DNA from 2 places in the Streptomyces javensis genome. Region 1 is predicted to be linked to the other one. Evidence: riboswitches for the same ligand, from Rfam matches in the RefSeq annotation. Region 1 holds a riboswitch; the other holds the start of a gene.
What was found. A riboswitch is a leader RNA that binds a small molecule or an ion and turns the genes downstream of it on or off. The one in region 1 is predicted to bind ZMP and ZTP.
Positions count from the first base shown of each region.

Region 2: it holds a riboswitch for ZMP and ZTP, as region 1 does, so the genes downstream of both, ABD329_RS02895 (bifunctional 5,10-methylenetetrahydrofolate dehydrogenase/5,10-methenyltetrahydrofolate cyclohydrolase) here and ABD329_RS08395 (serine hydroxymethyltransferase) in region 1, are expected to answer to the same signal.

Region 1 covers NZ_BAAAIF010000006.1:71,931-83,207, forward strand. The annotation lists partial or broken gene dprE2 (decaprenylphospho-beta-D-erythro-pentofuranosid-2-ulose 2-reductase) at 1-745, shown strand, start outside; gene ABD329_RS08380 (2'-5' RNA ligase family protein) at 873-1,472, opposite strand; gene trpS (tryptophan--tRNA ligase) at 1,709-2,722, opposite strand; partial or broken gene ABD329_RS08390 (RNA polymerase sigma factor) at 2,769-3,320, shown strand; gene ABD329_RS08395 (serine hydroxymethyltransferase) at 3,737-5,008, opposite strand; ZMP/ZTP riboswitch at 5,048-5,145, opposite strand; gene rocD (ornithine--oxo-acid transaminase) at 5,178-6,398, shown strand; gene ABD329_RS08405 (glutathionylspermidine synthase family protein) at 6,518-7,705, opposite strand; gene ABD329_RS08410 (hypothetical protein) at 7,721-8,071, opposite strand; gene pdxR (MocR-like pyridoxine biosynthesis transcription factor PdxR) at 8,198-9,727, opposite strand; gene ABD329_RS08420 (carboxymuconolactone decarboxylase family protein) at 9,774-10,253, shown strand; gene ABD329_RS08425 (Uma2 family endonuclease) at 10,405-10,977, shown strand; gene ABD329_RS08430 (ABC transporter substrate-binding protein) at 11,014-11,277, opposite strand, start outside.
Region 2 covers NZ_BAAAIF010000002.1:55,892-67,168, forward strand. The annotation lists gene ABD329_RS02875 (cutinase family protein) at 1-480, opposite strand, end outside; gene ABD329_RS02880 (AlkA N-terminal domain-containing protein) at 572-2,089, opposite strand; gene ABD329_RS02885 (VOC family protein) at 2,410-2,838, shown strand; gene ABD329_RS02890 (NACHT domain-containing protein) at 3,001-5,958, shown strand; gene ABD329_RS02895 (bifunctional 5,10-methylenetetrahydrofolate dehydrogenase/5,10-methenyltetrahydrofolate cyclohydrolase) at 5,963-6,841, opposite strand; ZMP/ZTP riboswitch at 6,864-6,950, opposite strand; gene ABD329_RS02900 (hypothetical protein) at 7,116-7,352, shown strand; gene ABD329_RS02905 (LysR family transcriptional regulator) at 7,423-8,367, opposite strand; gene ABD329_RS02910 (diaminopropionate ammonia-lyase) at 8,482-9,603, shown strand; gene ABD329_RS02915 (M20 family metallo-hydrolase) at 9,653-10,933, shown strand; gene ABD329_RS02920 (type 1 glutamine amidotransferase domain-containing protein) at 10,946-11,277, opposite strand, start outside.

The sequences.
Region 1 (11,277 bases):
GGACGTCGTCGGTTCCCCCCAGTCGCTGCTCGTCCTGGGCGGCACCTCCGAGATCGCCCTGGCGACCGTCCGCCGCCTGATCACCCGGCGCGCCCGTACGGTCTGGCTGGCCGGCCGTCCCTCGCCCGCCCTGGAGTCGGCGGCGCGGCAGCTGCGGGACCTCGGTGCCGACACCCTTACGGTGCCCTTCGACGCACTCGCCCCCGAGGCCCACGAGGTGACCCTGGGCAAGGTCTTCGCCGAGGGCGACATCGACCTGGTGCTGCTGGCCTTCGGCGTCCTGGGCGTCCAGGCACGGGACGAGACCGATCCCCCGGCGGCGGTCCGGATCGCCCGGACCAACTACACCGGCGCCGTCTCCGCGGCCCTGATCTGTGCCAACGCCATGCGCCGCCAGGGCCATGGCTCACTGGTGGTGCTCACCTCGGCCGCCGCCGGACGGGTCCGCCGCAGCGACTTCATCCACGCCTCCGCCAAGGCCGGGCTCGACGCGTTCGCCCGGGGACTGGGGGACGCGCTGCGCGGCACGGGCGTCCATGTGATGGTCGTACGCCCCGGCTTCGTCCGTACGAAGCTCACGGCCGGGCTGCGGCCCGCACCGCTGGCCACCACGCCCCAGGCGGTCGCGAAGGCCATCGAGGAGGGGCTGCGGCGGCGCGCCCCGGTCGTCTGGGCGCCGGGCGCGCTGCGGCTGATGACGGCGGCACACCGCCTGCTGCCCCGATCCGTCTCGCGCCGACTGCCGCAGAGCGGGCCCGCAGGGGCGCGGGGCCGTGTTGATGTGCGGCTTCGCCGCGTGGGCGCGAGCAGCCACGACGGGCCCGCGGATGACTGACGCACCGGAACCCAGGCGGAGCGTTCCGGCCGAGCGCTCAATGGGAGGGGGCCGCGGGGCGCGAGAGATCCACCTGACGGGGCACCACGGGCGGTGCGCCGCCCGGCTGTTCATCCGCCCCGAAGGGATATTCGCGGTCCAGCCGCCAGACCCCGTCCGCCCCCTGCTCGTACAGCGCGAAGCCGGTGATCGTCCAGGCGGCCTCGTACTCCTTGAGCTCCGCGAACGCCCGGTCCATCGCCTCCTCGTCGATGCCGTGCGCGACCGTGACATGCGGGTGGTACGGGAACTGGAGCTCACGAGCGCACGGCCCGGACTCCGCCCGGATGCGCTCCTGGAGCACCGCGCACTCCTCCGCGCCCTCGACGATCTTGACGAAGACCACCGGCGAGAGCGGCCGGAAGGTGCCGGTGCCCTCCAGCCGCATCGGGAACGGCCGCCCCTCGGCCGCGACCCGCGCCAGATGGTCCTCCACGGCGGGCAGCGCCGAGACGTCGACCTCGGTCGGCGGCAGGAGGGTCACATGCGTGGGGATGCCATGGGCGGCCGGGTCCCCGAAGCCCGCGCGCCGCTCCTGGAGGAAGCTGCCGTACGGCTCCGGGACCGCGATCGAAACGCCGAGCGTTACGGTCCCCACTGCGTTCTCCCTCCTGGCCCTCCCGGGCTGCTGGGTTCTGGCCGCTGCACCCGTGTCAGTGTGGCGGCTGCGCCGCCCTCGCGGCTAGATTCCTCGGTCCTTTGGCACACCCGTCCAAAGGCCCCCTGGTCAGGGGGCCGGACCGGTGTGTTCCGCTGTCCGCGCGGGTCCGTATGAATACGTGCGCGGGGCGCGCCGTGCTCACCGGGTGGTGCGCACGGCGCTCGGCGTGCCGCTCAGCGCGCCGCGGGCAGGAAGCCCACCTTGTCGTAGGTGGCGGCCAGGGTTTCGGCGGCGACGGCTCGGGCCTTGTCCGCGCCCTTGGCCAGGATTCCGTCCAACGTCGCGGGGTCGCCCAGGTATTCCTGGGTCCGCTCGCGGAACGGGGTGACCCACTCGACCAGTACCTCGGAGAGGTCGGTCTTGAGCGCGCCGTAGCCCTTGCCCTCGTAACGGCGCTCCAACTCCGCGATGGCGGTGCCGGTCAGGGTCGAGTAGATGGTCAGCAGATTGCTGACGCCCGGCTTCTTCTCCTCGTCGAAGCGGATCTCCGTCTCGAGGTCGGTCACCGCGCTCTTGATCTTCTTCGCCGAGACCTTGGGCTCGTCGAGGAGGCTGACGATGCCCTTCGGCGTGGACGCCGACTTGCTCATCTTGATCGTCGGGTCCTGGAGGTCGTAGATCTTCCCGGTCTCCTTGACGATGTACGGCTCGGGGACGGTGAAGATCTCGCCGAAGCGGCCGTTGAAGCGGTCGGCCAGATCGCGGGTGAGCTCGATGTGCTGGCGCTGGTCCTCGCCGACGGGGACGTGGTTGGCCTGGTAGAGCAGGATGTCCGCGACCTGGAGGATCGGGTAGGTGAAGAGGCCGACGGTCGCCCGGTCGGCGCCGTGCTTGGCCGACTTGTCCTTGAACTGCGTCATCCGGGACGCCTCGCCGAAGCCGGTGAGACAGTTCATCACCCAGCCGAGCTGGGCGTGCTCGGGCACATGGCTCTGGATGAAGAGCGTGCAGCGGTCCGGGTCCAGACCGGAGGCGAGCAGCTGGGCTGCGGCGAGCCGGCTGTTGGCGCGCAGCTCCGCCGGATCCTGCGGCACGGTGATCGCGTGCAGGTCGACCACGGTGTAGAACGCGTCGTGGGTCTCCTGCAACGCGACGTACTGCCGGATCGCGCCGAGGTAGTTGCCGAGGTGGAAGGAACCTGCGGTGGGCTGGATACCGGAGAGCGCACGGGGACGATCGAGGGCCATGGCACCCATTCTCTCAGGTGTGGAACCAGACTCCGTCCGCCGGTGTATGAGATGTGTGAGGACTGGTGAAGCACAGATCATCGCGCGGGTCCGGGCCGGCGACGCCGAGGCGTATGCCGAGCTGGTGCGGGCCCATGCGCCGATCGCGCACCGCACCGCCCGGCTGCTCGGGGCGGGCGCGGATGCCGAGGATGTGGTGCAGGACGCCTTTGTGAAGGCGTATCTCGCGCTCGGGCGGTTCCAGAGCGAGGCGGCGTTCCGCCCCTGGCTGCTGCGGATCGTCGCCCATGAGACGAGTAACGCGGTGCGCTCGGCTCGTCGGAGACGGACGGCGGCGGACCTTGCGGGGGCGCTGCTGGCCGGAGCCGAGCCGGTGATACCGGAGTCGGCCGATCCGGCGGCCGTGGCGCTGGCGGGCGAGCGGCGGGAGCGGCTGCTGGCCGCGCTGGATGAGCTGAGCGAGCCACAGCGGCGGGTGGTGGTCCACCGCTATCTGCTGGATCTGGACGAGGGGGAGACCGCGGAGGCGCTGGGCTGGCCGCGCGGCACGGTGAAATCGCGGCTGAGCCGCGCCCTGAGACGGCTGGAGCGGCTGCTGGGGCCGTCGGAGTCGTCGGAGAGCGAGACGTGGGAGAGCGAGACGTGGGAGAGCGAGACGTCGGAGAGCGAGAGGGAGACGGCCGATGAGATGGAGCGGGGAGGCCAAGGAGATGACCGAGGAAGGGCTGCCCGGAGAGTTGCGGGCGCTCGGCCGGGGGGCGGGGATACCGCCGTCCGGCGGACCGTCGCGGCGCGGCGTGTCGCGGGCGGGCGGCGTGGGGCCGGCGGACGGCGCGCCCCCGGGGGCATTGGAGGGCGGCGTCCCGCCGGGGGGCGGGGAGACGCTGGTCGAGCGGGTGCTCGCCCGGATCGTGGGCCTGCCGGTGCCGGTGGCCGACGACGACCGGATCCGGGAGGAGCAGTGGTGGCGGCCGCTGCCCGGCCTGGAGGCCGGGCAGGGCCCCGCACCGGGGGTCAGCCGGTCGGCAGACCGGGCGCCGGGTAGGCCGCCATCAGCTCGGACACCTCGGCCCTGATCTTGGTGAGGGCGCCCTCGTCACCGCTCCCCGCGGCGGTCACCCCGCGGTCGATCCAGTCGGCCACGGCGGGCATGTGCTCGGTGGACAGACCGCGCGAGGTGAGGGAGGGGGTGCCGATCCGGATGCCGGAGGGGTCGAAGGGCTTGCGCGGGTCGTACGGCACGGTGTTGTAGTTCACCACGATCCCGGCCTGGTCCAGGGCCTTGGCCGCGACCTTGCCCGGCACCTCCTTGGGCGTCAGGTCCATCAGGATCAGATGATTGTCGGTGCCGCCGGAGACCAGATCGAAGCCGCGGGCGAGCAGTTCCTCGGCGAGCGCCTTGGCGTTGGCGACCACGGCCCGGGCGTAGTCACGGAAGGCGGGCTGGGCGGCCTCGTGCAGGGCCACCGCGATGGCGGCGGTGGTCTGGTTGTGCGGACCGCCCTGGAGCCCGGGGAAGACGGCCTTGTCGATGGCCTTGGCATGGGTCTCGCGCGACATCAGCATCGCGCCGCGCGGACCCCGGAGCGTCTTATGGGTGGTGGTGGAGATGACATCGGCGTACGGGACGGGCGAGGGATGGGCGCCGCCCGCGATCAGACCGGCGATATGCGCGATATCGGCCACGAGCACCGCGTCCACCTCGCGGGCGATCTCCGCGAAGGCGGCGAAGTCGATCGTGCGGGGCACCGCCGTGCCACCGCAGAAGATCATCTTGGGCCGCTCCTTGCGGGCCAGCTCGCGCACCTGGTCGAAGTCGATCGCACCGGTGTCCTGCCGCACCCCGTACTGGACGCCGCGGAACCAGGCGCCGGTGGCGGAGACGCCCCAGCCATGGGTGAGATGACCGCCCATGGGCAGTGACATGCCCATCACGGTGTCACCGGGCTGGGCGAAGGCCAGATAGACCGCGAGGTTGGCGGGCGAGCCGGAGTAGGGCTGGACATTGGCGTGCTCGGCGCCGAAGACGGCCTTGGCCCGGTTGATCGCCAGGGTCTCCACCTGGTCGATGACCTGCTGGCCCTCGTAGTAGCGGCGGCCCGCGTAGCCCTCGCTGTACTTGTTCTGTAGCACCGTCCCGGAGGCTTCCAGGACGGCGGCGGAGACATAGTTCTCGCTCGGGATCAGGCGCAGGGTCTCGGACTGCAACAGCTCCTCGGAGCCGACGAGGGAGGCGAGTTCGGGGTCGGCGGCGAGAAGGGCGGGATGGGACAAGGGCAGGCTCATCGAGTCCTCCGGGGCGATCGGTGACGGTCCGGTCGTGTCCCGGGGTGCCCAGGCGGGCGGCACCTCGTGGCGCTGTGGCCGCGCATCGCTTCCTCGTGGTCGGTTCCACGCTCGGCTCGCCAGTCACGATGCGCACCCCCACTCTAGCTAGAGAGACAAGGAGGACAAGATGGGACCGGGACGCTCCGCGGAGCGGGCCATCGCCGCCGCCGAGGCCCATGGCGCGCACAACTACCATCCGCTGCCGGTCGTCGTCGCGTCCGCCGAAGGCGCCTGGATGACCGATGTCGAGGGCCGCCGCTATCTCGATCTCCTCGCCGGATACTCGGCGCTCAACTTCGGGCATCGCAACCGCCGGCTGATCGGGGCCGCCAAGGCCCAGCTGGACCGGGTCACCCTCACCTCGCGCGCCTTCCACCACGACCGCTTCGGCGCCTTCTGCTCCGAGCTGGCCGAGCTGTGCGGCATGGAGATGGTGCTGCCCATGAACACGGGCGCGGAGGCGGTGGAGACGGCCGTCAAGACCGCCCGCAAATGGGGCTATCGGATCAAGGGCGTCCCGTACGGCCGGGCCAGGATCATCGCGGCCGGGAACAACTTCCACGGGCGGACGACCACCCTCATCAGCTTCTCCACCGATCCCGAGGCCCGTGCCGACCACGGCCCCTTCACCCCCGGGTTCCCGATCGTGCCGTACGGGGATCTGGCGGCGATGGAGGCGACGCTCGACGCCGCCCCCGAGGAGACGGTCGCCGTGCTGCTGGAGCCGATCCAGGGCGAGGCGGGGGTGGTGGTACCGCCGCCCGGCTATCTGGCCGGGGTCCGGGAGCTGACCCGGGAGCGGAATGTCCTCTTCATCGCCGATGAGATCCAGTCGGGCCTCGGCCGGACCGGCACCACTTTCGCCTGCGAGCACGAGGGCGTGGTCCCCGATGTCTATGTGCTGGGCAAGGCGCTGGGCGGCGGGGTGGTGCCGGTGTCGGCGGTGGTGTCCTCCCGCGAGGTCCTCGGGGTGCACCGCCCCGGGGAGCACGGCTCGACGTTCGGCGGCTCCCCGCTCGCCTGCGCGGTCGCCCTGGAGGTCATCGCCATGGTGCGGACCGGAGAGTTCCAGCGGCACTCGGCCACGCTGGGCGAGCTGCTCCACCGGGAGCTGGGGCTGCTGCGGGGAAGGGGGGTCCAGGAGGTGCGCGGCCGGGGGCTGTGGGCGGGGGTGGACCTCGATCCGTCGCGGGGCACCGGGCGGCAGATCTCCGAGCGGCTGATGGACCGCGGAGTGCTGGTGAAGGACACCCATGGCGCCACGATCCGGATCGCCCCGCCCCTGGTGATCAGCGAGGAGGATCTGGAGTGGGGGCTGGATCAGCTGAGGGCGGTGCTGGCCGAGTGAGCGCGCACGGCTCGGTGGCCCCGTACGGCTCGGCGGCCCCGTACCGCTCGGGAGCCCCGTACCGCTCGGGAGCCCCATACGGCTCGGGAGCCCCGTACAGCTCCGTGATCCCGCGCGGCTCAGAGGATCACATGGGGAATGAAGCGCGCGTACTCATCCGTCACCAGCCCCGCCGACTCGCGGATGCCGAGCCCCGCCGACTCGCCCTCGACCACCCAGGCGCCGAGCACCACGCGGTTGCCGTCGAAGTCGGGCAGCGGCGCCAGTTCCTGGTAGCAGCACGGCTCGTCGCGCACGACGGGCTCCTCGCCCGGCGGATGCACGGTGACTCCCGCGCCCTCGCGGCCCAGCAGCGGTTTGGCCACATAGCCGGTGGTGCGGGCCAGTTCCCGGGGGCCGTCGAGGTAGGCGGGCAGCAGATGGGGGTGGTCCGGGAAGAGCTCCCACAACACGGCCAGCAGCGCCTTGTTGGACAGCAGCATCTTCCAGGCCGGTTCGATCCACAGGGTGGATCCGGTGCCGCCCCCGTTGTCCAGCGTGTCCAGCACATGCGGGCCGAACCGGTCGGTGGCCAGCCACTCCCAGGGGTAGAGCTTGAAGCAGCTCCGGATGAAGCGGAACCGCTTGTCCACGAAGCGGCCGGACAGCCGTTCCCAGCCGATGTCCTCCATGGAGATCGCCTCGGTGCTCAGCCCGGCCTGCTCGGCCGTCTCCCTGAGGTAGGCCACCGTCATCAGGTCCTCGCCCAGCTCGTCCCCGGCCGAATGGGCGAAGTACAGGGGCGTCCCCGGCGGCAGCAGCGCCGCCTGGGTGCGCCAGGCGTCCACCAGCCGTTCATGGAGGGAGTTCCACTGGTCGGCGTCCGGGAAGCGGTCCTCCATCCAGAACCACTGGGCGCTGGCCGCCTCCACCAGCGAGGTGGGTGTGTCGGCGTTGTACTCCAGCAGCTTCGCCGGGCCCGACTCACCGTCGTGGCGCAGATCGAACCGGCCGTAGACGCTGGGCTGTTCGGCCCTGCGGTGCCAGGACTCGGCGATCAGCCCGGCCAGCCGTGGATCGTCGATGCCGAGGTCGGCGAAGCGGCCGGTCTCGACGATATGGGCGGCCGCCGCCAGCGACATCCGGTGCAGCTCCTCGACGACCTCCTCCAGCGCCTCGACCTCGGGCAGCGAGAAGGCGTAGTAGGCGCTCTCGTCCCAGTAGGGGCGCAGCGAGCCGTCCGGGTAGCGGGTCAGGGGATAGATGACCCCCTGTTCCTCCACCGTGGACTGCCAGTCGGGGCGGGGGTCGATGGTGTGGCGCTTCATCGTGGGCCGCCCCGCTCAGCCGCCGCTGGAGCCCGAGCAGCCGAAGCCGCCCCGGTCGGCCGCCTTGCTCTTGTCGAAGGTGCCGTGGTCCGCCCAGCGGCCGCTGGTGTCGGAGTCGTAGTACCACTCGCCGTCGACGCCCGATGTGCCCCGGCTCTTCTTGCCCTTGCCGCCCGTGGTGGCCGAAGAGCCCTTGCAGGCGCTGGAGTCGACGACCCGATAGCCGTTCACCGCGTCATAGCTGTTCCGGTCCACACAGCGCTTGTCCGGTTCCGAACCACAGGAGGTGAGCGCCGCCGCCAGCGCGCCCATACCGCCCAGTATCACCGTGCTCGACCGCAGCCGCCGCGTCGTCTTCCGTTCCATCCCCGTCTCCCCGTTGCTCTCCCCCGAGGCCGTCATCTCCCCCGAGGCCGTCGTCCCGCCCGGGGCCGTCCTCTCCCCGGCCCCGGGACCGCGACCGCCCACCTTAGGACAACGGCGGCGTGGCCTTCATGGCAGCACCCGGCACAACGCGTCCAGAGCGCCCGTGAAGGCGTGGTCGGGCGGGGCGCCATAGGCGAAGACCAGCGCGTCCGGCTGCCCGGCCGCACCGGGTCCTGGCTCGTCCGGCTGTCGCTGCTCGCGGTAGCGGTAGCGGGACAGCCCCTCCAGGGCGAGGCTCTGCCAGGCCGCGCCCTGCACCACGGACCGCTCGGTACCGGGCGGCAGTTGGAGCACCGCGTGCAGCCCCGCCGCGATGCCCGTGACCCGCACCCGCGGGGCGCGTTCGGCGAGCGCCGCCACCAACTGGTCGCGGCGGCGGCGATAGCGCATCCGCATACCGCGCACATGGCGGTCGTACGCCCCGGAGTCGATGAACTCCGCGAGCGTCAGCTGATCCAGCGCGCCCGACTGCCACTCCCCGGTTCCCTTGACCGCCAGGACGTCGTCCAGCAGATGGTCCGGCACCACCATCCACGCGAGCCGCAGCGCGGGGGCCAGGCTCTTGCTTGCGGTGCCCAGATAGACCACATGCTCGGGGTCGAGCCCCTGGAGCGCCCCGACCGGGTGACGGTCATAGCGGAACTCCCCGTCGTAGTCGTCCTCCAGGATCAGCCCGCCCACCCGCGACGCCCAGTCGACCACGGCGGCGCGCCGGTCGGGGTGCAGCGAAACCCCGGTGGGGAACTGATGCGCCGGGGTGAGCAGAACCGTCCGCAGCCCGGCCGACCGGTCCAGCTCCGCCGTCCGCGCGCCCTGCTGATCGACCGGCAGCGGCACGGTGCGCAGCCCGGCCCCGCGCATCACGTTCCAGTGGACGTCGAGCCCGTAGGACTCCACGCCCACCGCACGGTGTCCGGCCTTCGCCCGCACCCTGCTGAGCAGGGCCAGCCCCTGGACGAACCCGGCGCAGATCACGATCCGTTCGGGCGCGGCCCGCACCCCGCGGGCGCGCGCCAGATAGTCGGCCAGGACCCGCCGCAGCTCGGGCCGTCCGGCGGGGTCGCCGTAGCCGAACGCGTCGTTCGGCGCGGCGGTCAGGGCGCGCCGGGCCGCGGAAAGCCAGGCGGACCGGGGAAAGGCCGAGACATCGGGCTGGCCGGCCCGCAGATCGTAGGTGGGACGGGTGGCGGCCACGGCGGCGGGCGGCGGGGTGCGCGGCGGGGCGGGCTCCGGCGGCACGACGCGCCGGGCGACCCGGGTGCCCGAGCCCTGCCGGGCCGTCAGCCAGCCCTCGGCCACCAGCTCCCCATAGGCGTCGGCCACGGTGTTCCGGGCGATGCCGAGGTCGGCGGCGAGGGAACGGGAGGAGGGCAGCCGGGTGCCCGGGGCGAGCCGTCCGCCGCGTACGGCGTCGCGCAGGGCCCGGATGAGCGCGTCCCGCACCCCGGTCCCGCCGCCCCGCGGCAGATCCAGGTGGAGATCCGTCCCCAGCCCGGCCGGACCACCCGCCCGCGGCACGGGGCCGTCCGTCCGCTGTCCAAGGCCGTCTGTCCGCTGTCCGGGTTCGCCCCTCGGAGTGGCCCATGAATCCGCCATGGAAATGGACCATACTCCTGGGCCGCCCGGCCTCTAGCGTGGAGCCATGACGACCGGTACTTCTCATGCACACGGCCCCCGGATGCAGTTCGCCAAGGCCGCCCCCGAGGTCTACAAGGCCATGGTCACCCTGGACGCGGCCGCCAGAAAGGGTGTCGACCCGACGCTGGCCGAGCTGGTCAAGGTCCGTGCCTCACAGCTCAACCACTGCGCCTTCTGCCTCGACATGCACACCAAGGACGCCCGCGCGGCGGGCGAGTCCGAGGACCGCCTGTACCTCCTCAACGCCTGGGAGGAGGCCGGCGACCTCTACACCGAGAAGGAGCAGGCCGCCCTCGCCCTGACCGAGGCCGTCACCGTGCTGACCGACGGCTTCGTCCCGGACGAGGTCTATGAGCGGGCCGCCAAGCACTTCGAGGAGCGCGAGCTGGCCCAGGTCATCGCCCTGATCTTCACCATCAACGCCTGGAACCGCATCGGTGTGACCACCCGCATGGCCCCCGGCGCCTACAAGCCGAACGTGTGACCATCTGCCCCCGTCGTCGTTATTGACGGCGGGGGCCATTGTCCGACGTCGGAGCCATCACGTAACGCATGATGGTGGCAGGCCCCCGCATGGCAGTACGGCACGAAGGCAACACAGCCAGAAGGGGGACCCACCAATGGGAGGTCTCGTGATGACGGCGCCACTGCCCGACCAAGAGTTCGTAAATCTGCTCGACATCCATGCCCAGCTGGAGCTGCCGGATGGAATGCGGGCAGAACTCATCGGGGGGGAGATCGTCATCTCACCGACGCCTGCGAATTTCCACAACTGGATCTATGGGCGACTCCAGCGTCGTCTCAACCGTGAGGTACCGGAAGACTGGATCATCACCAACACCGCTACGGTCTTCCTCCCCGCGACGGAGGAGAGGTTCATCCCGGACCTGCTCATCTGCGAGTCGGAAGCGCTGAAGAGCATGGAGGAGTGGCAGGTCCAAGCGGATGACGTCCTGCTCGTCGCCGAGATCACATCGCCCTCAACCCGAGCGCGCGATCTCCAGGCCAAGGTCAAGGGCTACGCGCACTCCAACGTGCCGATCTATCTGCTGATCGACCCACACGACGACGAGGGCTCCACGACCGTGTACTCCGTACCGGACGGGAAGGGCCGCTACCGGGATAAGCACCGAGCGACGTTCGGGGAGCCGGTGACGCTCCCCGAACCGCTCGGCCTCACCCTCGACACCGCGGGCTTCCTCAAGTAATCCGATCGCCCAGGCTGTCCTGAGCCCGGATCGCGCTCAGGGCAGCCACTTCTTCCAGACGTCCGGATGCTCCTCGACCCACTGCTTCGCGGCTTCCTGGGCCGACATCCCCTTCGAGGCAATCAACTCGGACACCTCGTTCTGGTCCTTCTTGCTCCAGTGGAACTTCTTCAGGAACGCCGCCGCCTTGCCGCCCCCCTTCGCGAAGTCCGCGTTCAGGTACTTCTGAAGCGGTGTGGTCGGGTAGGCGCAGTCGACGGATTCCGGGTCCTTGGTGCCCTCCTCAGCACACTTGTCCGT
Region 2 (11,277 bases), on a different contig from region 1:
GGCGTCGTTGGTGTAGCCCTCCGCCGTCACCCGCTCCGCGTGGACCTGGCACTGGACCCGCACCTGGCTGGGACCCTGAAGCGTGGTCACGTCCGGTGAGCCCTGTGCGGGGTCCCGGTGGACCCGTACGTCATCGCCCCAGGTGTTACGGAAGTCGACGTTGTCGCCGTAGCCCCGCCCGGGTTGGTGTCGCATTCGGGAACGCCCTCGAGCCAGGCGCCGCCCCGGAGGTAGATGTTGGACACCCACGCGTTGCGGTCCGGCGACGTTCACCACGGCGGCCACGGCCTCCTGATTGGCCTGGAGCAGCGGATCCTGCATCGCCTGCTTCATCAGATGGGCACCCATGGAGTACCCGAGCAGGATGAGGTTGGTGCCCTTGCCGCAATTGGTGTTGTACCAGCTCACCTCCTGGGCGAGTTTCTCCTTCCCCAGCCTCAGGGACTCGTTGCAGCCCGGCTCCCAGGGCCAGTACTGCAACGCGTTCGCGGGGTCATCGGGACGTTCGCGGCGATGAGTTGAGGGGCGCGGCGTCTCTCGGGTGTCTCCCGGCGAGTGTTTCCCGGCGGGATCATTCGGGCCGGGGCCGCGGGGCGTTCCAGAGGTGGTGCATGGCGTACGAGCGCCAGGGTCGCCAGCCCTCGGAGTCCTCCAGATGGGCCCCGGCGCCGCGGGCCCCGGCCCGTACGGCGACATCCGACTCCAGCAGCACATCGGGGTCGCTCAGCGCCCGCATCCTGATGTAACCGGCCGTCCAGGGGCCGATGCCGCGCAGCCCCAGCAGCTCCTTCTCGGTCCGGTCGCGGTCGGCGCCCGCGTCCAGCCGCACGGTGCCGTCCGCGAGCGCGGCGGCGAGCGTGCGCAGCGTGGCGCGCCGGCTCTCCACCATGCCGAGCTCGCCGAACGGCGCCTCGGCGAGATCCTCCGCGCGGGGGAAGAGATGGGTCAGCCCGCCGTCCGGCCGCTCCAGGGGTGTCCCGTACGCGGCGATCAGCGCATCGCCCAGCACCCGCCCGGCGGCCACCGAGACCTGCTGGCCGAGCACGGCGCGAAGGGCGAGCTCATGGGGGTCGGCGGTGCCCGGCGAACGCAGCCCCCGCCGCGCGGCCACCAGCGGCGCGAGGGCGGCATCGGCACCGAGGCGCTCGGCGACCGCGTACGGATCGGCGTCCAGGTCGAACAGGCGCCGGATCCGCTGGATGGCGGTGGTCAGATCGCGCAGCTCGGTCAGGCGCAGCCGGCACTCCAGCCAGCCGTCGCCGGGCCGTTCGTCGACCTCGACGATGGCGCAGGCGTGCGGCAGCCGCAGCGTGCGGCGATAGGTACGGGCGCCCGGCGCGCCCACCATCTCCTCCAGGCCCGCGAGGGCGCGCCGGGCGAGGTAGTCGAAGACCTGCGCGGTGTCGTACGGACCGCGGTAGGCGAGGCGCAGCGGCACCCCGGCCGTTCCGCCGTTCGTCCCACCGCTGGTCCCGCCGTTGGTCCCCAGCACCCCGCCGGGCGCCCCCGTGGGCCCGGACAGGGCGGACTTCCCCGGCCGGGCGGCGCGCAGCTCGGTGGGGGTGGCGGCGTAGATCTCGCGCAGGGTGTCATTGAACTGCCGGACGCTGGAGAACCCGGCCGCGAACGCGATCTCCGAGGCTCGCAGCGCGGTGGTCTGTAGCAGGATCCGCGCGGTGTGGGCGCGCTGGGCGCGGGCGAGCGCCACCGGCCCGGCACCGACCTCGGCGGTCAGCTGCCGCTGCACCTGCCGGGCGCTGTACCCGAGCCGCGAGGCGAGCCCGGACACCCCCTCCCGGTCCACCACCCCGTCCCCGATCATCCGCATGGCACGGCCGACGGCGTCCGCCCGCGCGTTCCAGTCGGCGGAACCGGGTACGGCGTCCGGCCGACAGCGGCGGCAGGCCCGGAACCCCGCGCCCTGCGCGGCGGCCGAGGTCGGGAAGAACCGGACGTTCTTGCGCCGGGGTGTGGTTGCGGGGCAGCTCGGCCGGCAGTAGATCCCCGTCGTGGCGACACCGAAGAAGAACTCGCCGTCGAACCGCGCGTCGCGGCTGCACACCGCCTCGTACCTGCTGTCGTCGCTCATCACACCTCCACTGTGCGCCCTGGGAGGGGAGGCGTGCTGGCGGAAATCGGACATGGCGCTCGCCGGGCGAAGGCGTCGGTCTCGCGAGCCTGCTCCGGCGCCCGGGGGCCGGGTGCCCCGGGGCCGGACTTCCGGACGCTGCTAGAGTCGGCGACGTGACTGCCGGGTCGGCCATGGGCCACGCACGAGTGAGGCGCCCGGCCTCGGCGTGAGCCCGAGGCGGGCCAGAGGCCCGCCGCTTCCTCCGTGTCGTTCCTCCTGGCGCCCGTCTGCGCGGCGCCTGTTCCAGCGGATTCCACGATGCGGAGACACCACCACAGATGTCACACCACGAGCGGCCCCAGCACGACTCAGAGCCCCCGGCCACCGCCGTTCAGCTGAATCACACCGCCGTCTATGCCCACGACCGGGCGCTGTCCGCCGAGTTCATCGCCGCGATTCTGGGGGTGGAGGTCGGAGCCCCGTTCGGCCCGTTCCTGCCCGTCGATCTCGGCAACGGCGTGACGCTCGACTACTACGAGAAGCGCGACGAGCCCATACAGCCGCAGCACTACGCGTTCCTCGTGCCCGATGAGCGGTTCGACGCCATGATCGCCCGCCTGGAAGCGGTCGGCGTCACCTACTACGCCGACCCCCACCACACCGACCCCGGCCGGATCAACCGTCTCTTCGGCGGCCGTGGCGCGTACTTCGACGATCCCAGTGGCCACAACATGGAGATCATCACCCGGCCCTACATCCGCCCTTAGCCACCGCCCTTAGCCACCGCCCTGGCCACCGGCTCCGGCCACCGGCCCTGGCCACGAGGGGCATCAGCCACAGGGGGCGTCCGAAAGGGCGTCCCCGCCGGGCTGTACACCCGCGCGGCGCCTGGGCCACCATGTGGCTGGGGGATGCGTAAGGGGGAGCGCATGAGGGGCGAGCCGATGGCGCGCAACGAGTTCTCGGGCACCGCGCACACGGTGATCCAGGCGCACACCATCCACGGCGGCATCCACTTCAACGACGGCCACCGTCCGTTCACCGGCCCCCGGCTCACCGGTCATCTGCTGCTCGCGGGCTGCTCGATGGCGGTGGGCGCGAGTCTGCTCCTCTGGACGCGGGACGGCGGCGACGCCCCCGCGCTGCCCGGTCCGACGCTCGGGGCGGTGGGCATCGTACTGGCCACGTTCGGCGCCTGGCTGGTGGTCCACGCCATCGTGCGCCACCGCCGCTCCAGGATCCTGTGGGGCGACCGTTCCGGCCCGGAGCTCAACGCGGCGGCCGAGCGGCTCGCAAGCGCCGTACGCGAGCAGTTGGGCCGTGAGGAGCGGCTGCGTCGGCTCCAGGACCCGGCGCCGATCCCGATCCGGTGGGACACCGCACCGCAGGACCTGATCGACCACTGGGAGAACGTCACCGCCGTCACCGCCGTCACCGCCGTCACCGGCGCTACGGGCGTCAGCGGCGGCGGCCCCATCGATCTCCGCGGCCGGTTCGAGGAGATCGCCGATGTGCTCGACCGGGTGCCCTCCGGCCGGCTCGTCGTACTCGGCCCGGCAGGTACGGGCAAGTCCGTGCTCATGGTCCGGCTCGCCCTCGACCGCCTCGCACGCCGCGCCCCCGGCGAGCGGATCCCGGTGATCCTGCCCCTCGCCACCTGGCGGCCCCAGGCCGAGCCCGACTTATGGGAGTGGGCGGCCGAGCTGCTCGGCACCCGCTACGCCTCACTGGCCACCAGCACCGCCTCCGCCCGCGACATCGCACGCGAACTGCTGCGCACCGGCCGCCTGTTGCCCGTCCTCGACGGCTTCGACGAACTGCCCGCGGCGGTCCGGCCGCAGGCCCTGCGGACCCTGAACGGAACGCTCGACCGGGCCGCGCGGATCGTCCTCACCAGCCGCGAGGACGAGTACCGCGCCGCGGCGCGAGAGGCACGCGTGCTCACCGGTGCCGCCGCCGTCAGCGTACGGCCGCTCACCGTCGCCGACCTCACGGCCTACCTCTCCCGCACCGCCCCGCCACCTCACGGCGCCGACGGGCGGCCCCAACGCCGCACCTCCTGGCGGCAGGTGCTCGACCCCCGGACGCCCGACCCCCGGACGCCCGACCCCCGGACGCCCGACCCCCGGACGCCCGACGCGGACCGCGCGGCCCGCGCGGCCCGCGCCCGGGTCCTGGGCGAGGCGCTGGCCACCCCGCTGATGGCGTCGCTGGCCCGCAAGGCGTACAGCGACACCGGCCGCGACCCGGCCGAACTGCTGGACTCCCACCGCTTCCCCGATCGCGCGGCCATCGAGGCGCATCTCCTCGACCAGTTCGTGCCCGCCACCTATGACACGTCTCTCGCCGCCGCGAGCCCGGGGCGACACTGGGCCGCCGGGGACGCGCACCGCTGGCTCAGCTTCCTCGCCCGCCACGCCCGGGCCCTGGGCTCCCCGGAGGTGACCTGGTGGAGCCTGCCACGCGCGCTGCCGTGGCCCGTCCGCTGCGCACCGGTGATCGCCGCCATGGCGATGGGGCTGGTGGCGCTGGCACCCGTCGGCTACGACCGGCCCGCGGAGGGTCCGCTGGGCATAGGGTCGTTGCCCCTGTTCGTCGTGGTGGCCCTGTTCGGCGTCGTCGCCGTCGTCGATGCCGCGTTGGACAGCCCCCGGCCCTGGACACTGACGGCCCGCGGGCGGCTGCCCCTCCTCCTGTGGAGAGCGGTCACCGTCGCCCCCGTCGCGCTCTTCGTGGTCCTGGCCGCCACGCTGGACCTGCGGGCTTCGCTGTACGCGGTGGTCCCGCTCATCCTGCTCGTGGGCGGTGCGGTCTGGCAGGGCACGGCCGATCACGCCCTGGCCCGCAGTCCACGAGCGCTGCTGCGCGCGGACCGCCGGACCGTATGGACGCTGCCCGGCACGCGTGCCGTCGCCGAACCCCGCCGTGCCGCCGCCGCGGTGGTGTGCCTCCTTCCGCCGCTGGCGCTGTTCCTGGGCGAACAGGTCAAGACCTACTACCCTCCGCGGGTGACGCCGCCCTCCCACGGCGAGGGGCTGGTCACCGGCCGGGACTGGTTGTCGGTGTCGCTGGGCAGCGCGGCGGCGCTGTTCCTGTACGGGTTCGCCGTGTCGGCATGGGGGAAGTTCACCATCGCCAGACTCTGGCTGGCCGTCACCGGCCGTCTGCCCTGGCGCCTGATGGAATTCCTGGACGACGCCTGTCAGCGGGGAGCCCTGCGCCAGTCCGGCGGTGTGCTGTCCTTCCGGCACCGCGCCCTCCAGGACCGGCTGGCCCCGCCCCCGCCGGGCCCACCGGCCGCCGCCCCACCGGCTGCCGCCCCGGTGGCCGATCCATCCGTGCCACGAGATGTGATCGTCTCGGCGCTGTCCCCGCTCGTGGTCTGTCTGATGCTGCCGGGGCTCGCCATCACCCTCATCACCCCGGACGACGAGCGCTACCGCTCCCTGCCCGAAGCCTGTGAGCTGCTGGACGAGCACATGGCCGCCCGTGCCATACCCCGACCGCACGTGTCGACCCGGGAACCCTTCAGCCATGGGGAGTCCCGCTGTTACTGGACCACCGACGGCGATATGTCGCCCAGAATCGACCTGGTGGTCACCATCGGGCAGGCGGAGGCGGCGCAGAGTGCCGTCCAGGAAGCCGTGGTGGCGTTCCGCAACGCGGACACCATCAGCGGAGAGCACGCCGGAGGCCGAAGGTCCACGCTCGACCTCGGGCAGGAGGCGGCCTGGTGGCGGTGGGACGGCGGCGGCCAGGTGCTGGTGCGCCAGGCCAATGTCGTCCTCAACATGGACATGCACGGACCCGGCGCCGACAAACGGCTGCCCGCCTTCGCCGAGGAGGTGCTGCACCGAGCACTGACAAGAGCCCGGCGCGGCGGTTGACCGCTCAGCGGTCCGCCCGTACGCCGGTCGGACCCGTCTGCCGCCGGGCGGCGTCCACGGTCTGTGCCAGCAGGACGGCGATGGTCATGGGCCCCACCCCGCCCGGCACCGGGGTGATCAACCGGGCACGCTCACACGCGGAATCGAAGTCGACATCGCCGACATTGCCGGGGTTGTACCCGGCATCGATCACCACGGCGCCCGGCTTGATGTCCTCGCCACGGATGAGCCGGGGCCGGCCCACCGCCGCCACGACGACATCCGCCTCCCGGAGCGCCGCGCCCAGGTCGGCGGTCCTGGAGTGGCAGTACGTCACCGTGGCGTCCCGGGCCAGCAGAAGCATTCCCACGGGCTTGCCCAGGATCGGACTACGGCCCACCACCACGGCGCGCCGCCCCGCGAGCTCGACGCGGTACTCGTCCAGGAGGCGCATGATGCCTCCCGGAGTGCACGACGCGAACCCCGGCAACCCGAAGCTCATCGCCCCGAACGAGCTCATGGTGACGCCGTCGACATCCTTCTCGGGAGCGATGGCCTCGAACGCCGCCCGCTCATCGATATGAGCCCCGACGGGATGCTGTAGCAGGATGCCGTGCACCTCGGGATCCTGGGACAGCGAGCCGAGGGTGTCGACCAGCTCCGAAGTCGTCGTGGCGGCGGGCAGGGCCACGAATCGTGAGGCGATCCCCGCCTTGGCGCAACGGGCGCGCTTCATACGGACATATGTGGCCGAGGCCGGATCCTCGCCCACCAGCACCGTCGCCAGACAGGGGGTGACTCCCGTGCGTTGGGTGATCTCCGAAGCGTGGCCCGCCGCTTCCGCCACGATGCGCCGGGCGAGACCGGCGCCATCCATGAGCTGGGCCGTCTGTGTCGAGGACAAGGTCGCCTCCCAGGCGTTACCGACTACTCGCCCAGGCGCACGGCATCGACCCGATCGTCAGGCCGCTCCCCGGTGGTGCTCCACCTCAGCGCCAGTCACGGCCCGACACCACTGTAGGGCACCCCCGGCGCCCTGCGACGGGCGTTTTTCTCCCCCTTTCCCGCCGCCATCCACCAGGCGTTTCCCCGCGGATGAGCGAATACCACCCCTGGCCGGGCCATGATCCGGTGCCCCCTAGACTGTCTCGCAATCCTCACGTTGATCGGAGCACGACATGCGTCGCCTTGCCCTCGCCCTCCTGGCATGTTCAGCCCTCACACTCGCCGGGTGCGCGCAGGACTTTGACCGGGGCCCTGACGGGACAGTCACCGACAAGGTCAAGGACGGGAAGAAGTTCTACCTGGTCGTGGATCCGGCCAAGGGCGGCGAGGAGAAGAAGTTCCGGGTCAGCAAGTACGACTACCACGACTGCAACCGTGGCTCGAAGTACCCCAAGTGCGTTGACGACTGAGGGTCCTTGAACCTGAGCGTACTCATCGTCGGCCCCGACCGTCCGCGGTCGGGGCCGACGGTGTTTCGGTTCACCCGTCGGCCGGGGCGGCCACGTCCGCGGCCGCCTGCCGCAGCGCGTGGCGGCAGGCCGCGATCGCGGGGTGGCGGCTGCGGCCCTGGCGTACGGCGGTGAAGACGCGGCGGGTGCGTTGGCCCCGGGGGAGCTGCCGCACCGTGACGGTCGGGGGCGCTCCGTTCCATACGAGGCTGGGGAGCAGGGCGGCGGCGTGGCCCTGCTCGACGAGGCGGAGATGGATCAGGAGGTCCGTGGTCTCGAACCGCACATCGGGCTCGAAACCGGCGTTCCGGCACAGGGTCATGGCCCAGTGGCGGGCGGCCGTGCCCTCGGGTTCCATGGCCCAGGGGTGACCGGCGAGCGAGCGCAACGACCCCGTGGGGCCGCCCTTGGGGCCGGGCCCGGTGTCGTTCCGCCCACCGGCCGGTGCGGGCAGCGCGAGGTGGAGCGGGTCATCGAGCAGATCCTCCTGCTCCAGACCGGGTGGCCGGGGGTTGGGGTTGCCCGGGTACTCCTCGGCGACGACCAGGTCGAAGTCGCGGGCCTGAAGCGCGGGGATCGCCGTCTCCGGTGGCATCTGCGTGATGTGCGCCCGCAGGCCGGGGTGGCGGTCGCGCAGCAGGCTCAGCATGCCGGGCACCAGGGCGAGAGTGGCCGTCTGGAACGAGGCGATGCGCAGGGTGCCGGTCAGATCGGTCAGGGAAGTGGCGATGTCCGCCTCGGCGTGCTCCAGCCGCTCCAGCACCGCTTCGGTATGGGCGACGAGGATCTCCGCCTGCTCGGTGAGCCGCACCCGCCGGCCCACCGGCTCCAGCAGCCGGACACCGACCTCCGCCTCCAGCTGGGACAGCTGCTGGGAGACGGACGAGGGGCTGTAGGAGAGGGCGGCGGCGACGGCCGCGAGGGTACCGCGGTGCTTGAGCTCGCGCAGCAGATGCAGTCGGTGCAGGTCGAACACGGGGTTACCTCTCTCCTTGCCGCGCAGGAGCTCGCCATTCGTCGGTTCTGACGATGCATATAGATGGAAAACATTCGCTGGACCGATGGGAGGTGCGGGCCGCACGCTGGCTGCGTGCCCGCATACGTCTCCTCCACCACCGAGCCGCCGTGGTTCGCCCGTCCCGCCGCCCGGGCCTGGACCTGCCCGCCCGCCCCCGCCGGGGTACGGGATTTCCACGCCTCCCTCTCCGGTTACGCCCCCACCCCACTGACCGAACTCCCGTCGCTGGCAGCCGAATTGGGGGTCGGGCGGGTCTTCGTCAAGGATGAGTCGTGCCGGCTGGGCCTGCCCGCCTTCAAGGCCCTGGGCGCGTCCTGGGCCGTGCACCGGGCCCTCGCCGCGCGGGCCGCACGCGGCGATGCCACAGGGCCCGTCACCCTGGTGAGCGCCACCGACGGCAACCATGGCCGCGCCGTGGCCCGGACGGCGCGCCTGCTCGGCCACCGTGCCCGGATCTTCGTGCCACGCGGTGTCCATCCGGAGGCCGTGGCGGCCATCGCCGCGGAGGGGGCGGAGGTCTGCCGGGTCACGGGCGCGTACGACGAGGCCGTGGGCCGGGCGGCCGCGGCGGCCGCCGAACCGGGCGCGTTCCTGGTCCAGGACACCGCCTGGCCCGGCTATGAACGGATACCGGGCTGGATCGTCGAGGGCTACTCCACCCTCTGCGCCGAAATCGACGAGCAACTCGCGGCCGCCGGAGCGGGGACGCCCGGCCTCATCGCCATCCCGATGGGCGTGGGTTCGCTGGCCCACGCCGTCGTCACCCACTACCGCAGCCGCCCGGCCCGGCCGCCCACCGCGCTGCTGTCGGTGGAACCCACGGCCGCCCCCTGCGTCATCGAGAGCCTCATATGTGGCGAACCGGTCAGCGTCACCACCGGCGAGACCATCATGGCCGGACTGAACTGCGGCACCCCCTCCAGCATCGCCTGGCCCCATCTGCGCGACGGTCTCGACGCGGCCATCGCCATCCCCGACGCCGCGCGCGCCCGCGCGGCGGGCGACCTCGCCCGGCTCGGCATCTCCAGCGGCCCCTGCGGCGCCGCCTCACTCGCCGGGCTGCGCGCCGCGCTCACCGGCGACGGCGCCGACGAGCGCCGCGCCGCGCTGGACCTCGGCCCCGCCTCCACCGTCGTGCTGCTGAGCACGGAGGGCGCCGCGGCCAACCCCGCCACCACCACCGCGGACATCTGACCCCATCCGCATCCGAATCCGCATCCGAACCACCCATGGGAGAACGAACATGACCGGCCCCATCCCCGACCCGATCACCGTCAACGGCCCCCGACTGTGGCAGTCGCTGATGGACCTCGCCGAGATCGGCGCGTACGACGACGAGCGCACCGGTCTGCGCGGGGTGAACCGTCTGGCCCTCACCGACGCCGACGCCGCCGGGCGGCGTCAGGTCATCGCGTGGATGGAGCAGGCCGGGCTGACGGTCCGGATCGACCGGATGGGCAACATCTACGGCCGCCGCGAAGGCACCGACCCCACGGCTGCCCCCGTGCTGACCGGGTCGCACATCGACAGCGTGGCCACCGCCGGTGCCTTCGACGGCTGTCTCGGAGTCCTAAGCGGCATCGAAGTCGTGCGGACGCTCGACGAGCGGGGCATCGGCACCCGCCGCCCCATCGAGATCGGTGTCTTCACGGAGGAAGAAGGTGTCCGCTTCGGCACCGACATGCTCGGCAGCGCGGTCGCCGCCGGGCGCCTCTCCCTGGAGTACGCCCACGCCCTGACCGATCGCGACGGCCGCACCCTCGGCGGCGAGCTGACCCGCACCGGCTTCCACGGCCCCGCCAATGTGCGTCTCGAACCGCCCTACGCCTACGTCGAGTGCCACATCGAACAGGGCCCCGTGCTCGCCGAGAACGATGTCCAGGTCGGCGTCGTCACCGGCGTTCAGGGCATCTCCTGGCAGGAGATCACCATCCACGGCCGCGCCGCCCACGCCGGTACCACCCCGACCCATCTGCGCGCCGACGCCGGCCTCGCCGCCGCCCGGATCGGCGTCCATCTGCGGTCCATGGTCGACTCCGGCGCCTACGGCGAGCTGCGCGCCACCGTCGGCCACCTGGCCGTCCAGCCGGACCTGATCAATATCGTCCCGGCGCGCGCCGAGCTCACCGTCGACCTGCGCAACCCCGACGACGCCCGGATGGCCCGCGCCGAGGAGGACCTCGCGGCCTTCCTGCGCACCCTGGAGGACGGCACGCCGGGGCTCACACTGACCACCCGGCGCATGGCCAGGACCGCGTACGTCCCCTTCGACGAGCGCGTTCAGAAGGTCATCGCCCAGGCCGCCGACGACCACGGCCTGGCCCACATCTCCCTGCTCTCCGGCGCCGGACACGACGCCCAGGAGATCGCCGCGCTCTGCCCCACGGCGATGGTCTTCGTGCGCGGTGAGTACGACGGGATCAGCCACAACCCCCGTGAGTACTCCACCCCGGAGGCGTGCGCCCACGGTGTCGACGTCCTCGCCACCACCCTCCTCCGGCTGGCCACGCAGGACCCGTCCTGATGGACGCGCCGGTCAGCTGAGCATCGCGGCGAAGCGCCGCGCGAAGAGATAGGCGTCGCCGGGCCAGCGGGCGGAGAGGTAGTTGCCGTCCCTTACGACGAAGGCCGGGGTGTCGTCCGTGGCAGTGCCACGGCGCCGCAGCTCGATGGGCCCGCGTTCGAACTGGGCGGGGTCGTCCAGGGCGGCGACCACCTCGTCCTGGACGTAGGCCGGGTAGGTGCGGTAGTAGCGGCCACGGCGCCAGGCCGTGAGGTAGTACGCGGTCCGCTCCATGTAGCCGGGCAGACAGGTGGTGCGCCGGTCGGCGAGGAGGCCGCGGCCGGTGTCCGGGTCGCGGGTGCGGG